DNA from 3 places in the Streptomyces boninensis genome. Region 2 is predicted to be linked to each of the others. Evidence: riboswitches for the same ligand, from Rfam matches in the RefSeq annotation. Region 2 holds a riboswitch; each other region holds the start of a gene.

Region 1 (5,132 bases), 2.7 Mb from region 2:
AGTTCCGCTGCGCCCGGAAAGTCGAGTACGTCCTTACTCGTCGTCGTCATGAGAGTTCTCCCGTCAGCGGAGTGAGAATTGCGATGCCGGACAGCTCCGCGCGGAGCCGTGTGCGGGCCCGGTGCAGCCGGGAGCGGGCGGTGCCGGCGGGGATGCCGACTACGGCGGCTGCTTCCGTTGGCGTGAGTTGTTCCCAGGCCACCAGCAGGAGTAGTTCGCGTTCCACCGCAGGCAATTCGGCGAGGCTGCGGCGGAGCCGTGGGGCCATCGCCGCCGCGTCCAGGCGGGCGTCCACCGCCTCCCACGGGTCGCCCGGCGAAGACCCGCCTGTGAGACGGTGCGCGCCGCGAGCCGTCTGTTGCCAGTGTTGCACCAGTACGTTCCGCGCTATGCCGAAGAGCCAGGCTCTCGTCGAGCCGCGGGCGGCCACGTACGCGCGACGGCCTGCGAAGGCCCGTAACCACACCTCCGATAGCAGATCGTCGGCCGCCGCGGGAGCCCGGCGCGCGAGATAGCCGTGCAGCGCGGTGGAATGCCGGTCCACCAGGGGCTCGAAGGCCGATGGGTCGCTTACGGAGCGGGCCAACAGGTGGTCGTCGGTGCTGTCATCCATGCCACTCCCCTCCAACAGCCGCCACCACGGCGGCCTCACCCCTACTTGCATTCTGGGGCGGGGAGCGTTCGGGGAGAGCGTCCAAAGACGTATGCAGAAGCCGACGGCCCTGGTGTCGGGGGGTAGGCCACCAGGGCCGCCGGCGGTTTCTGGGGGCGCGGGGAAGCGCCAGCGGGGGACGGGGGTGTTGCGGGGGTGGTCGGCGGGCGGGACAGGGGTGAAGCCCGTCCCGCCTGCCGCCGTTCAGGCAGCGTTGAGCTGCCGCCCACCGGAGCCAAGCGGGGGAAGTTGCTCCGGTGTCGCGCCGTTCCTCAGTGGGACGGACGGGTGTGCGGCCCGGTCGTCAGATCCCCACGCCGTTCTTGCGCAGCCACGGCATCGGGTCGACCGGGTCGCCGCCGCCCGGGCGGACTTCGAGGTGGAGGTGGGGGCCGGTGACGTTGCCGGTCGCGCCTACGCGGCCGATGACGTCGCCGGTCGTGACCTTGCCGCTGGTCTTGATGATGGAGGACTGGTGGCAGTACCAGATCTCCGTACCGTCGTCGAGCGTCAGGATGGTGCGGTAGCCGTACGAACCCGCCCAGCCGGACTCCGTGATGGTGCCGGAGTGCAGGGCCTTGATCGGGGTGCCGGTGGGGGCGGCGAAGTCCTGGCCGGTGTGGGTGGTGGCCCAGTGGGAGCTGGTCTCGCCGAAGGTGGCGGTCAACGTGTAGTTCGAGACCGGGACGATGTACGACGCCGCCAGCTTGCGCAGGCGCTCCGCCTCCGCCTTGCGGCGGGCCTCTTCCTCGGCCTTGCGCTTGGCCTCGATCGCGGCCTTCTTCTTCTCCGCGAGTTCCTTCTTCTTGGCCGCCTCGGCCTCTTCGGTGGCCTTCTGCGCCGCCGAGGCCTGCATGGCGACGCGTTCCTTCTCGTCGGCCTGCGCCTGCTGCGCCTCGGCCTGCTCCATGATGCGGGCGCGCAGCGCCTCGCCGGAGTTGGCCTCGCCGGAGGCGACCTCTTCGCTGCTGAGGCCGGCCTGGGTGAAGGGGGTGGTGGTCTTGGTGCCGGGGGCCGGACCCTCGTCCTCCTGCGACGGCATCAGGTCGCCGACGCCCGGGAGGGATTCGGCGTCCGGGAGGCTGTCGTTGACCTTGCCCGCGACGTCGGAGACCGGGCCCATGTCCGGCATGGATATCGCGACCGGGGGCTTGGACTGCGCCTGGGATATGGAGGATCCCGCGCCGACCGCCGCTATGACACCGACGCCGAGGACCGCACCGCTGCGCGCCATCGAGCCGCGCTGCTTGGCAGGACGACGGCGGCGGGACGACGGGCGGAAGCCGTCGTCGTAACCGGGGTCCCAGTCTTCGTAGGGACCGTCGCTGTATCCCTCGTCATAGCCGTACGGGCCCGGCTCGTAAGGGTCGTACTGAGCCTCGGGACCGGGGCCACGCCTATAGGACGCCACGCGGGCGTACTCCTTTCCTTCCTTCTCGCCTACCGGGTTAGCTGACGGGTTCGGAGCAGGAAGGTCTCCTACGGGCGGCCTCTGGCGGGAGGCTGTCCGATTCACCCCAAGGAAGTTGGTTCCCCGGTTCCCTCGGTGTCGCAATGCATGGTGCTGGTCTTGCTGTTGTTGATCTGGCGTTCGCAGCTTCTGCAGTTGTTTCACTTACGGGATTCGGCGACGGCGCACGGTGCCGCCTCTTGCGGCGGCAGTGACGACCGCGCTGCGTTATCGAACGCTAGTAGAGAGAGGGGTCTGATTCCAAGTCGTTCAGGGGATTGACTCAGCCATCTGACAATGACGTTACGGATATCAGGCGGCAGAAGCGGACAAGTTGCCGCCACCGATGGCTAGAAGTAGGTCACGGCCGTTAAACGATCGTGCGGTACTTGTTATGCGGAGGGCGGGTGATCCGTCACGGTGCGTGATATCGCGAGCAGCGCCGTGTCGTCCGCGGTGAGCCCGCCGGTGTGCCGGGCCACATCCTCTATGAGGCCGTCGAGCAACTCCTCGGGCCCGCGGAAGATCCGACCGCCCAGCCGCTCGTACGGGTCGTAGAAGCACCCGCGCCGGTCCCGCGCCTCGGTGACGCCGTCGGTGAACAGCACGAGGGTGGCGCCGGGCGGGAAGTCCACCTCGACCGTTTCGTCCGGCCAGTGGCCGAGTTCGGTGACGCCGAGGGGCAGGGAGGCCTCCTCGGGCTCCACCTTGTGTACGGAGCCGTCGGCGTGGAGGACGAGGGGGGCGGGGTGGCCGCGGTTCACCACCCGGAGAACGGAGCTGCCCTTGGTGAACTCCGCCAGCACCGCCGTCGTAAAACCCTCGAAGCGGTCAAGTCCCTCCCGCCGCACGCCCTCCCGCAGCAGCGCCGCGTCCAGCCGGGCGGCGAGGCCGGCCTGGTCCGGCTCCTGCTCCGCCGCCTCCCGGAACGCGCCGATCACCACGGCCACCGCCTCCACCGCGCCGAGCCCCTTGCCGCGTACGTCGCCGACGATGGCACGGACGCCGTACGGGGTGTCCTGGACGGCGTACAGGTCGCCGCCGATGCGGGCGTCGGCGTCGGCGGCGATGTAGCGGGCGGCGACGTTCAGGCCGCCGATGCGGTCCTCGGGGGTGGGGAGGACGGCGCGCTGGGCGGTCTCGGAGACGTAGCGGGCGGAGGCGAGGCGGCGGTCGGCGCGGGTGGAGAGGCGGTTGACGATGATGGCGATGAGGCCGATGACGGAGGTCGTCGACATCTCGGTGATCGCGTCGGGCTGGACGGCGGTGCCGTTCCACACGTCGAGACCGATGTCGGTGGCGAGGGTGGCGACGACCACGGCGATGGTGCCGCGCAGCGTGTAGAGGGGCGCGGCGATGAGCGGTGCGGCGGCGAAGAAGGGGGAGGCGGTGAGGCCGGGCGGGGTTATCCGGTAGAAGATCGCGCCGGCGACGATGAGGATCGGCGGCAGCACCTGCAGGATCAGGCGGAGCGGCGTCAGATCGCCGGCATCGCCAGTGGGTCCGTCACCTCCTCTCTTCCGCACCCCTTTACCCTCGCCCGGGCTCGGGGGTGCGGCGAGTGGATGACCGCCAGCCGGGTCACCCGTATCCGCGTCCCGGCTGGCCGCGCACCCCGGCAAGGGCGAGCGTGGAGTGTGGCCACTGCACCCTCCTCGACACCCCGCGTCGTGCGCCGGCCGGTCGACCGGGCCCGGTTCCTGTTCGACGTCGCGGTGGTCGCCGCGCTGCTCGGCGGGGCCGTGCTGGTACGGGCCGCGCCCGGGCTGCTGATCGGGCCGATCGTCTTCGCGTCCGGGGTGGTGATGGCTCTCGCGCCCATCGCGGCCGCCACCGAGCGGCTGCTGCGGCGCGAGGGGCGGCTGGTCACCGACGGGGTGCTGGCGGCGCTGATCACGTATCTGGCCGCCTTCGGGATCAATCTGCTGGTGCTGGGGCCCGGCCCGGAGGCGCTGCGGGAGGCGGTCGCCGAGGTGCCGGGGACCGGCCGCGAGGTCGCGCCGCTGCACCTCTACATCGCCTGTGTCGTCGCCTTCATCACCCTCGTCGGCTTCGGCGACCGGCTCTGGCTGCGCAACGCCGCCTGGACCGGCCTCGTCGTGACCGCGGCCGCCGCGCTGGCCGGGCATGACGCGACGCTGATCGGGGTGGTGGCGTCGTTCGCGCTGGGCCGGGCGGTGGCGTTCGGGGTGCGGTGGCTACGCGGCAGCGTGGAGCTCAGGCCGACGGACGCCGATATCGAGGGGGCGCTCGCCGAGGAGGGTTACGGGCCCGGCGACCTGGATGTCGTCGTACTCGACCGGGACCGGGCGACGGCCGGGCTCGGCTACCGGCTGTACCAGTGGCTGCGGGTGCGCAGGGCGGCGCGCAGCGAGGGCTTTCTCGGCTCGCTGCAGGCCGCGGTGGAGCAGCGGACGCTGCTGTCGCTGGCGGTGCGCGACTCGGGCATCCGCACGCCGCGATTGCTGCTGGTGCGCAAGCTGAGCCCGGATGCTGTGCTGCTCGGGTACGAGCATCCGGACGCGCGGCCGCTCACGGAGGAGGAGGGGGAGGGGGAGGCGCCCACCGACGAACTGCTCCACAAGATCTGGGAGACCGTCGCCGAGCTGCACCGGCACCACATCAGCCACCGGCGGCTGTCGGCCGGGGCATTCCTCGTAGGCGAGGACGGCGCGGTCTGGGTGACCCGCCTCGAAGCCGGCAGCGTCGCCGCCGCCGACCTGCAGCTGCTGCTGGACGACGCCGAGCTGCTGCTCACCTCCGCGATGCTGACCGATCCGGTACGCGCCGTGGCCGCCGCCCGGGCCGCCATCGGGGACGAGCGGCTGGCCGCGCTGAAGCCGCTGCTGCGGCCGGCGGTGTTCAGCCATGAGACCCGTACCGAGCTGAGAAAGCACAAGGGCCTGCTCGACGAGATCGGCAAGCAGGTCGACGAGCTGGCGCCGGCCGCGCCCGAGCCCAGGGCGGCGTTGAAGGGGGCTGCGATTGAGCGGCTGCGGCCGCGGACGATCCTGTCCGGGCTCGGCGGGG
Region 2 (5,132 bases):
GAGGGGCCCGGGTCGGATGTCGGCGAGCGCGCCGACCACCCCGTGGTGCATGTGTCGTGGGCCGACGCGGAGGCGTACGCGCACTGGGCCGGACTGCGGCTGCCGACCGAGGCCGAGTGGGAGTACGCGGCCCGCGGCGGCCTGGCCGGCGCGCGCTACCCGTGGGGCGACGAGCTGACGCCGGACGGCGAGCACCGCTGCAATATCTGGCAGGGAACTTTCCCAACAAAAAACACCGGCGAGGACGGCCACCTCGGCACGGCCCCGGTGGACGCGTACGAGCCCAACGGCTTCGGGCTGTACAACGTCTCGGGCAACGTGTGGGAGTGGTGCGCCGACTGGTTCAGCCCGGACTGGCACGCGCAGGAGGGCGCACCGCGCCGCAACCCCGCCGGGCCGCCCTCCGGCACCTCGCGGATCATGCGGGGCGGCTCGTACATGTGCCACCGCTCGTACTGCAACCGCTACCGCGTCGCCGCCCGCAGCAGCAATGAGCCGGACAGCTCGGGCGGCAACATCGGGTTCCGCTGCGCGCGCTGAGCCGTCTCCCCGAGGCCGCTTAGCTCCCGATGTCGGTCGGTCTGGTTACCGTGGACCCGTGACTGACGTGAGCTTTGAGGCGTACTGCACCGAAATCCGTTCCCGCGCCGACGCATTGCGGGCCGCGCTGAAGCTCGGCGACCCCGCCGCGGCCGAGGTGCCGGACTGCCCCGGCTGGACCCTCATCGAGCTCGCCCGGCATGTGGGCGGCACCCATCGCTGGGCGGCGGAGGTCGTACGGACCCGGGCCACCGGTCCGGTCGGCCATGACGCCACCTACGACGTCGCGGCGCCCGGCGGCGCGGCCGCGCCCGCCGCCCTGGACCAGTGGGTCGACGAGGGCGCCGCGCAGCTCACCGACGCGCTGCGGGAGGCCGGGCCCGACGCGCCGCTGTGGACCGTCGCGCCGGGTGGCACCGCCCTGTTCTGGGCCCGCCGGATGACGCATGAGACGACCGTGCACGCCGCGGACGCCGCCTTCGCCACCCAAGTCCCGTTCGCCGCGGACCCGGTGATGGCGCAGGACGCGGTGGACGAGTGGATGGGCTTCGCCGCCCTCCCCCGCGTCCTGGAGGCGGCCCCGGCGGACGCGCCGCCGCTCCTCGGCCCGGGCCGCACCCTCCATCTGCACGGCACGGACCCGGCCGGCGGCGACGACCCCGCCGAGTGGTATGTCGACCTCACCGGCGAACTGCCGTACTGGCGGCGGACGCACACCAAGGCCGCGGTCGCGGTGCGCGCCCCGCTCGGCGACCTGCAGCTGCTGCTGTACGGCCGCCGCAGGATCGCGGACCTGGAGACGCACGGCGATACGGAGCTGCTGGCGCTGTGGCTGGAGCGGACGAGCTTCTGGCTGCGCAAGTAACCAAACACAAGTAACCGGACAAACGAAGAGGCGGACGACTGCCCCCGAGCAACAGCCGTCCGCCTCTTGGTCTCTACAGGTCTCTACGCCCCTACCGGATCACTCAGTACGGACCGTTCACATTGTCGATCGAGCCATACCGGTCGGCCGCGTAATTGCTCGCGGCCACGATGTTCGCCACCGGATCGGTGAGGCTGGTCGAGGTGCCGTCGACGTGATACGCGTCGAAGGTCGGCTGGATTACCTGGAGCAGACCCTTGGACGGGGTGCCGTTCTGGGCGTTGATGTCCCAGCCGTTCTGCGCGTTCGGGTCGCCGCCGGACTCACGCATGATGTTGCGGTGAATTCCGTCGTACGAGCCGGGGATTCCCTTCTCCTTCATGATGGAGAGGGCCTCGTTGATCCAGCCGTCGAGGTTGTCGGGGTAGCTCGCCTGCTTTGCCGCGGCGGGCTTTGCGGACGTCTTGTCGGCCTTGGGCTCGGCGGCCTTCTTCGCGCCGTCGACGGTCAGCTTCTGGCCCGGGCGGATAACGCGCGGGTTGTCGCCGATGGCCTTCTTGTTGTCCTCGTACAGCGCCTTCCAGCCGCCGTCCACGTCGTGCTCGTGGGCGATGGTGGACAGCGAATCACCCTTGGCCACCGCGTAGGTGGTGGCGGTGCCCGCCTGCGGCGCGGCCGCGGCGGCCTTGGCCACGGCGCGCTCGGGGGCAGCGGCCGGGGCGGACTTTTCCGCGGCGCCCGCGACATTGGCGCCGATCAGCGGCAGGGCCAGGGCGGTGGCGCTGGTGCCGGCCACGGCTATGCCGCGGCCGATCGAACTCTTCTTGGGACGGCGGTGCTTTCCCTTTGCGGGCATGACGAATTCCTCTCCGGCGCCTACGAGGTGAGCTGTCGGGTTCGGGCTGGAGCTGCCCGGCCGCCGTTCGGCGACTTCACCCCAAGCCGTTCCTGGCCGTTTCATTCCGATGGCCGGACCGGCGACTTACCTGGTTCCCCCGCTCCTGCCGTGAGCGGTGTTTGGTCGGGTACCGGGCGGCGGCAGGATTAGGCGGTCCGTCCGGCTGGTCGCCGACCCTAGGCAGAGACCCGTAAGGGAGACAAGCCTCGAATTCAAAGAAACAATTCACGCCGCCCGGATTCCCCGCGAAAGGACCATTGACAGGTATGCGGCGCGCGCTCAACTCCCGCTTACGGACGGGAAACTGGGAAAGGCGCCACCGCGCCGGACCTCGTCAGAGTGACCCTTGTCACGACTTTGGTCCTGAACTCCCCAAAACGGACATTCACTTACGAGGCGGGCCAACTGCCCGCGGCCCTCGGCGTGCACCCCCGCAGCGATTAGGCTGCCGCCCACCTACCGGGAGGTAATCACATGCCCAGGACCGCCCTCATCACCGGCGCCTCTTCCGGCATCGGTGCCGCCGTCGCCGCCGCCCTCGTGCAGCGCGGACACACGGTGTACGGGACCAGCCGCGACCCGGAGAAGGTCGCCGAGCCGGTGCCCGGCGTAACCTACCTCCCGCTCGACCTCACCGACGACGCGAGCCTCGAAGCCTGCGCCGCGGCGGCGGGCAAAGTGGACATCCTGGTCAATAACGCGGGCGAGAGCCAGAGCGGCCCGATCGAGGAGCTGCCGCCCGACGCGGTCCGCCGGCTCTTCCAGACCAATGTCTTCGGCGCCGTCCGCCTCACCCAGCTGCTGCTGCCGGGCATGCGCGAGCGCGGCTACGGGCGGGTGGTGATGGTCGGCTCGATGCTGGCGAGCTTCCCGCTCGCGTACCGCTCCTCGTATGTCGCCTCCAAGGCGGCCATCAAGGGCTTCGCGTTCGCCGCACGGGGCGAGGTGGCCAAGTACGGGGTCGGGGTCACGGCCGTGGAGCCGGGTTCGATCGCGACCGGGATCAGCGGGCGGCGCACGCAGTACGTGGCGGCGGACTCCCCGTACCGGGGCGAATACGACACCATGCTCGCCGCGCTCAACGCGAACGAGGAGAGCGGGGTCTCGGCGGAGCGGGTGGCCGCGACCGTACTGAAGGCCATCGAGGCCGGGCGGCCGCGGGCGCTGTACGCGGTGGGGAGCAATGCGCCGCTGGTCTTCACACTGCGGCGGTTCATCCCGCGGGAGACGATGCTGCGGCTCACGGCGCGGCGGCACGGCTTGCGCTGACGCGCTGACCGGCGGGTTCGCCGACGCACCCTTGCCCTCTCCTGACTCACCATGGTTGCCTAGTCATGATTCAGATACGCAACCCCGGTTCACATATATGCACAGGAGAGTTTCCATGCCCGATCGCATCAGCCGCATCCGACTCTCCTCCGTCACGCTCCCGCTGGCGACGCCCATCAGCGACGCCAAGGTGCTGACGGGCCGGCAGCGGCCGATGACCGAGGTGGCGATGCTCTTCGCCGAGATAACCACCGAGGACGGGCACGAGGGGCTCGGCTTCAGCTACTCCAAGCGCGCGGGCGGGCGCGGCCAGTACGCCCACGCGCAGGAGGTCGCCGGCGACCTGCTCGGCGAGGACCCCAGCGACATCGGGCGGCTGTGGACGAAGCTGGTCTGGTCCGGCGCCTCCGTCGGCCGTACGGGCCTCGCCACCCAGGCCATCGCCGCGCTCGACGTCGCCCTGTGGGACCTCAAGGCCCGCCGCGCGAACCTCCCGCTCGCCAAACTCCTCGGCGCCCACCGCGACTCGGTCCGCTGCTACAACACCTCCGGCGGCTTCCTCCACACCCCCATCGACGAGGTCTGCGCCAACGCCACCGCCTCCCTGGAGCGCGGCATCGGCGGCATCAAGATCAAGGTCGGCCAGCCGGACACCGCGGCGGACCTCAAGCGGCTGGAGGCCGTACGCTCCCACCTCGGCGACGAGGTGCCGCTGATGGTGGACGCCAACCAGCAGTGGGACCGCACCACGGCGCTGCGCGTCGGCCGGGCGATGGAGTCGTTCGGGCTGACCTGGATCGAGGAGCCCCTCGACGCGTACGACACCGAGGGCCACGCGGCGCTCGCCGCCGCACTGGACACGCCGGTCGCGACCGGCGAGATGCTCGCGGGCGCCGCGGAGCACATCGCGCTGATCGAGGGCCGGGCCTGCGACATCATCCAGCCGGACGCGCCGCGGGTCGGCGGGATCACGCAGTTCCTGAAGGTGGCCGCGCTCGCCGAGCACCGGGGCCTGCAGCTGGCCCCGCACTTCGCGATGGAGCTGCACCTGCACCTGGCGGCGGCGTACCCGCACGCGACGTGGGTGGAACACTTCGAGTGGCTGGAGCCGCTCTTCGAGGAGCGGATGGAGATCGCGGACGGCCGGATGCTGGTGCCCTCGCGGGCGGGCCTGGGGCTGTCGCTGAGCGAGCAGGCGCGGGCCTGGACCGTGGACAGCTGCGAGCTCACGCGCGCGTAGGCAGGGGGTCTGCGGGCGATGCCCCCAGACCCCCTGCAACTGCCGGTCTCCCGGCGCTTACTGCGCCAGCGCCGCCACGCCCGCCTGGGCGAACTTCTCGTCCAGGTCGCCGGACGGGGCGCCCGCGACGCCGATGCCCGCGATCGGGGCCTCGTCGGCCTTCACCGGCGCGCCGCCGGCGAGGAAGAGGGTGCCGGGGATGTCCTTCAGCGTCGGGGCCTGCTCCAGGCGCTTGGTGAGCTCGGAGGTCGGGGCGTTCCAGGAGACGGCGGTGTACGCCTTCTTCTCGGCCGACTCGTACGACTGCGGGCCCGCACCGT
Region 3 (5,132 bases), 980 kb from region 2:
GCGGCGGCAGGTCGCGTTTGCGGAGGGACAGGGCGGAGACCCGCGTGTCGGTCAGGAACGACTCCAGGTCGTCCTGGCCCGTCTCCACGTCCAGGGTGTTCACGAAATCCTGGATCAGCTGCAGGCCCGGCGGAGTGTCCACCCTTGCCATGTTACCTGTGTCACCCCATCATGGGGTAACGAGAAGCCGTTACCGGTAAAGCGCCTGAAGGAGTAACGCCATGGCCATCGCCAAGCTGGGGCCCGTAGCGCTGGACTGTCCGGACAACCGTGCGCTCGCGGAGTTCTACCGCGCGATCCTGGACGGGGGCGAGATCAAGGGGGACCCGGCCGAGCCCGACTGGGTGGAGTTCGCCGCGCCCGGCGGACAGGTGCTGGCCTTCCAGCAGTCCGCGGACTACGTCCCGCCGGACTGGCCGAACGGGGAGCGCGGCCAGCAGTTCCACCTCGACCTGGAGGTGCCGCGGGCGGAGCTGGACGCCGCGCAGGAGCGCGTGCTGGCGCTCGGCGCGAAGCTGCTCGACGATCAGATCGGCGAGGGCCGGTGGCGGGTGTACGCGGATCCGGCCGGGCACCCGTTCTGCCTGTGCGCCTGCTGAGCGCCGCGCTCGTACGCAAACACGACAAAGCCCCCGGTCCGCCGGAACCGGGGGTTTGCCGTATCGGCTAGCTGCCGCGCTTAGAGGCTGACGCCGTGCGAACGCAGGTACTGGACCGGGTCGATATCCGAGCCGTACTCGGCGCCGCTGCGGATCTCGAAGTGCAGGTGCGGGCCGGTGACGTTGCCGGTGGCGCCGGAGAGGCCGAGCTGGTCGCCCGCCTTCACGGACTGGCCCGCGGACACCGAGATGGACGACAGGTGGGCGTACTGGGCGTAGCGGCCGTCCTCGAGCTTCACGACGATCGCATTGCCGTACGCGCCGCCGTCGGCGCCGTTGCCGGCCTTGACGACGGTGCCCGCGGCCACGGACTTCACCGGGGTGCCGGTGCCGGCCGTGAAGTCGACGCCGGTGTGGCTGCCTGAGGACCACATGCCGCCGCCCGCGCCGTACGGGGTGGAGACGGAGCCCGGGACCGGGCGGACGAAGCCGTCGGACGAAGAGGAGGAAGCGCTGTCAGCCGCCTGCTTCGTCTTGGTCTTGGGGGCCTCCTGCTTCGGGGCCTCCTGCTTCGGCGCGGCGGCCTTCTTCTCGAAGGTGACGTCGCGGTCGCCGTCGAAGTCGTACTTCTGGCCCGGGAAGATCAGGTCGGGGTCGCCGCCGATGGTCTTCTTGTTGCCGTCGTAGATGGCGTGCCAGCCGCCCTTGACGTCGTGCTTGTGCGCGATGTCGGAGAGGGTGTCGCCCTTGACCACGGTGTACGTGCCCGGCTTGGTCTGCTTCTGCTGCGGGGCCGGCTTGGCGGCCTTGGTGCCCCACTCCTCGTTCGAGGAGTCCTGCTTGGGGGCCTCCTGCTTCGGGGCCTCCTGCTTGGGCGCGGCCTCCTGCTTCGGGGCCTCGGCCTGCGTCTGCGGGGCCGGGCCGCCCTTGGCGAGGCCGGCGGCGGGGCCGCAGTTCGGCCAGGCGCCCGGGCCCTGCGAGTCGAGGACCTTCTCGGCGATCTCGATCTGCTGGGCCTTGGTGGCCTTGTCGGCGGTGGCGGCGTACTTGGTGCCGCCATGGGCCGCCCAGGTGGACTGCGAGAACTGCAGGCCGCCGTAGTAGCCGTTGCCGGTGTTGGTGGACCAGTTGCCGCCGGCCTCGCACTTGGCGACCTGGTCCCAGGTGTCGACGGAGGCGGCGTGGGCCGAGCCGCCCGCGATCATCGGGATGGCTACGCCCGCGCCACCGGCGGCGAGGACGAGAGTGGCGCGCTTCTTGGCTATTCGACCGAGACGACGGTGACGTCCGCGTGCGGACATGGGCATGCTCCTCTCCGACGCCTGCGAGGTGAGCTGTCGGGTTCGGGCTGGAGATGCCCGGTCGCGTGGGGATGCGCGACTTCACCCCAAGCCGGTGCTGTGTATTGAGCGGCACAGCTCCGGCGGCTTACCTGGGTCCCCCGCTCCTGCCGTAAAGACGGTGTGTCGTTCACCCGCGGCCGCCGACAGGATTAGGCGTTCGGCTGCGAGGCGCCCGGACATTTCAGCCGGACACGGCGAGCACCGTAAACACATCGATTTCCGGGAAACAAGCGGCGATTGCGGCGCCGCAGATCACAAACCTCACCCGCTGCGGTGGATCACCGCACTCAGAGCGATGTGACGAAAAGCAAGCACGCCCTCAAATGGCGCCGTTACCTGGGGAGATGACGCAAGGGAAGCAAAATGGACACCGGGGGCGGCACCCCTCGATGTCCATGAAAATTGCCTTAGTGAGCTGTGTCACCGGGGAGTTGGAACACCCGGACAGATGCACCACGACGCCCCGAGATGTCCGTTGCGACCGATTCAGCGTCCTTGAGTACGCGTACGGCATTGCGCCACGTGAGGCGGGCGAGGTCGGATTCCGACCAGTTACGGCGGAGCAATTCGGCTACGAGCGTTGGGTATCCGCTCACATCGGACATATCCGTCGGAGTGTGGGCAACGCCGTCGTAGTCGCCGCCGATGCCGATGTGGTCGATGCCGGCGACCTCGCGCATGTGGTCGAGATGGTCGGCGACGACGGCGGCGGTGGCGCGGGTCGCCTGCTGCTCCTCGGTCTCGTCACCGAGGCGCGGCAGGATGAATTTCGGTACGAAAGTGGCCATTGCCACGCCGCCGTTCGCGGGGAGCTGAGCGAGGACGTCGTCCGGGATGTTCCGGGGGTGGTCGTTCACCGCGCGGGAGGAGGAGTGCGAGAAGATCACCGGCGCCTCGGTGACGCGGAGGGCGTCGTGCATCGTGGCCGGCGCCACGTGGGAGAGGTCGACGAGCATGCCGAGGCGGTTCATCTCGCGGACGACCTCCTCGCCGAAGTCCGTGAGGCCGTCGTGCGCGGGCTCGTCGGTCGCCGAGTCCGCCCAGTCGGTGTTGTCGTTGTGCGTCAGCGTCATGTAGCGGACGCCGAGCTCGTGGAGGGCGCGGAGGGTGGCGAGGGAGTTATTGATGCAGTGGCCGCCCTCGGCGCCCATGAGCGAGGCGATACGGCCCTCGGCGCGGGCCGCCTCCATGTCGTCGGCGGTGAGCGCGAGCTTCAGGTCGGCCGGGTGCCGCTCCACGAGCCGCTTGACGCAGTCGACCTGCTCCAGGACGGCGCTGACGGCGTCGTCGCCGGCGTGCTCGGTGGAGACGAAAACGGACCAGAACTGCGCACCCACACCGCCCTGCCGCAGCCGCGGAATGTCGGTGTGGAGGTGCGCGCTCTGGTCCTGCGCGACGTCGCGCTGCGCGAGGTCGTACGCCACCTGCTTGCGCAGCGCCCAGGGGAGGTCGTTGTGGCCGTCCACGACGGGGTGCTCGGCGAGGAGCGCGCGGGCGTGTGCGAGGTGGTCGGCCATCGTCGGCGTCTCCCGTTCCGAGGACACGGGGCTGTGCCCCGGACCCCCTGTCGGCGCTTCGCGCCCCCCGCGGCAGAGCCGCAAATCAATTGCAGTCTCAAACGCCGGACGGGCTGCTTATTCGGCGGCGCGCTTGCGCAGGCGGCGGCCCTTCTCCGTGGCGAGTTCGTTCAGCTCACTCTGGAATTCGGCCATCCGCCGACGCAGGTCGGCATCGTTCGCCGCGATCATACGGACCGCCAGCAGCCCCGCATTACGCGCCCCGCCGATCGACACCGTCGCCACCGGCACCCCGGCCGGCATCTGCACGATCGACAGGAGCGAGTCCATGCCGTCGAGGTACTTCAGCGGGACCGGGACGCCGATCACGGGGAGCGTCGTGACCGACGCGAGCATGCCCGGGAGGTGGGCGGCGCCGCCCGCGCCCGCGATGATCGCCTTGAGGCCGCGGTCCGCCGCGGCCTCCCCGTACGCGACCATCTCGCGCGGCATCCGGTGCGCGGAGACGACGTCGACCTCGTACGGGACCTCGAACTCGGCGAGCGCCTGGGCCGCGGCCTCCATGACCGGCCAGTCGGAGTCGGAGCCCATGACGATGCCGACCAGCGGGGTCTCGGCGGACTCGGGAGTGGTCATTCGGTGATCGTTCCTCGCAGGTAGTCGGCGGCGTGCCGGGCGCGCTCGCGCACGTCGGCCAGGTCGTCGCCGTAGACGTTCACGTGGCCGACCTTGCGGCCGGGCTTCACGTCCTTGCCGTACATGTGGATCTTCAAGCCCGGGTCGCGGGCCATGCAGTGCAGGTAGCCCTGGTACATGTCCGGGTAGTCGCCGCCGAGGACATTCGCCATGACCGTCCACTTCGCGCGCGGGCGCGGGTCGCCCAGCGGGAGGTCGAGGACCGCGCGGACGTGGTTGGCGAACTGGGACGTGACCGCGCCGTCCTGGGTCCAGTGGCCGGAGTTGTGCGGCCGCATGGCGAGCTCGTTCACCAGGACCTCGCCGGACGCCGTCTCGAAGAGCTCGACCGCCAGGTGGCCGACCACGTCGAGCTCCTTGGCGATACGGAGGGCCAGCTCCTGGGTCCGTACCGAAGCGGCCGGGTCCAGGTCCGGAGCCGGGGCGATGACGGTGTCGCAGACGCCGCCCACCTGGATGGACTCGACCACCGGGTACGCGACCGCCTGGCCATGCGGGGAGCGGACGACATTCGCGGCGAGCTCGCGCGCGAAGGGGACCTTCTCCTCCGCCAGCACCGGAACGCCGGCCTTGAAGGGGTCGGCGGCCTCCGCCTCGGAGTCCACGACCCACACGCCCTTGCCGTCGTAGCCGCCGCGGACCGTCTTGAGGACCACGGGGAAGCCGTCGCCCTCCGCCGCGAACCGGCTCACGTCCGCCGGGTCCGCGACGATGCGGTGGCGGGGGCAGGGCACGCCCAGCTCGGTCAGGCGGGCGCGCATGACGCCCTTGTCCTGGGCGTGCACCAGGGCCTCGGGCCCCGGGCGTACGGGGATGCCCTCCGCCTGCAGCGCCTTCAGGTGCTCCGTCGGCACATGCTCGTGGTCGAAGGTGATCACGTCGCAGCCGCGGGCGAAGGCGCGCAGCGTGTCCAGGTCGCGATAGTCGCCGACGATCACATCGCCGACGGCCTGGGCCGCGGAGTCCTGCGGGGTGTC

Evidence for each region. Region 2 has a riboswitch for cyclic di-AMP ahead of ACNNMR_RS12775 (transglycosylase SLT domain-containing protein). Riboswitches for the same ligand answer to the same signal wherever they lie in the genome.
Region 1: another riboswitch for cyclic di-AMP. It lies ahead of ACNNMR_RS25355 (M23 family metallopeptidase); the one in region 2 lies ahead of ACNNMR_RS12775 (transglycosylase SLT domain-containing protein).
Region 3: another riboswitch for cyclic di-AMP. It lies ahead of ACNNMR_RS17175 (transglycosylase family protein); the one in region 2 lies ahead of ACNNMR_RS12775 (transglycosylase SLT domain-containing protein).

What each region holds. Positions count from the first base shown of each region.
Region 1 covers NZ_CP183837.1:5,545,391-5,550,522, reverse strand. The annotation lists gene ACNNMR_RS25365 (hypothetical protein) at 1-50, opposite strand, end outside; gene ACNNMR_RS25360 (RNA polymerase sigma factor) at 47-613, opposite strand; gene ACNNMR_RS25355 (M23 family metallopeptidase) at 957-2,063, opposite strand; cyclic di-AMP (ydaO/yuaA leader) riboswitch at 2,075-2,226, opposite strand; gene ACNNMR_RS25350 (PP2C family protein-serine/threonine phosphatase) at 2,495-3,628, opposite strand; gene ACNNMR_RS25345 (lysylphosphatidylglycerol synthase domain-containing protein) at 3,740-5,132, shown strand, end outside.
Region 2 covers NZ_CP183837.1:2,823,046-2,828,177, forward strand. The annotation lists gene ACNNMR_RS12765 (formylglycine-generating enzyme family protein) at 1-540, shown strand, start outside; gene ACNNMR_RS12770 (maleylpyruvate isomerase family mycothiol-dependent enzyme) at 599-1,405, shown strand; gene ACNNMR_RS12775 (transglycosylase SLT domain-containing protein) at 1,509-2,261, opposite strand; cyclic di-AMP (ydaO/yuaA leader) riboswitch at 2,266-2,428, opposite strand; gene ACNNMR_RS12780 (SDR family oxidoreductase) at 2,778-3,572, shown strand; gene ACNNMR_RS12785 (L-talarate/galactarate dehydratase) at 3,688-4,812, shown strand; gene ACNNMR_RS12790 (GlcG/HbpS family heme-binding protein) at 4,870-5,132, opposite strand, start outside.
Region 3 covers NZ_CP183837.1:3,802,466-3,807,597, forward strand. The annotation lists gene ACNNMR_RS17165 (CGNR zinc finger domain-containing protein) at 1-151, opposite strand, end outside; gene ACNNMR_RS17170 (VOC family protein) at 222-599, shown strand; gene ACNNMR_RS17175 (transglycosylase family protein) at 680-1,900, opposite strand; cyclic di-AMP (ydaO/yuaA leader) riboswitch at 1,904-2,073, opposite strand; gene ACNNMR_RS17180 (dipeptidase) at 2,350-3,459, opposite strand; gene purE (5-(carboxyamino)imidazole ribonucleotide mutase) at 3,577-4,095, opposite strand; gene ACNNMR_RS17190 (5-(carboxyamino)imidazole ribonucleotide synthase) at 4,092-5,132, opposite strand, start outside.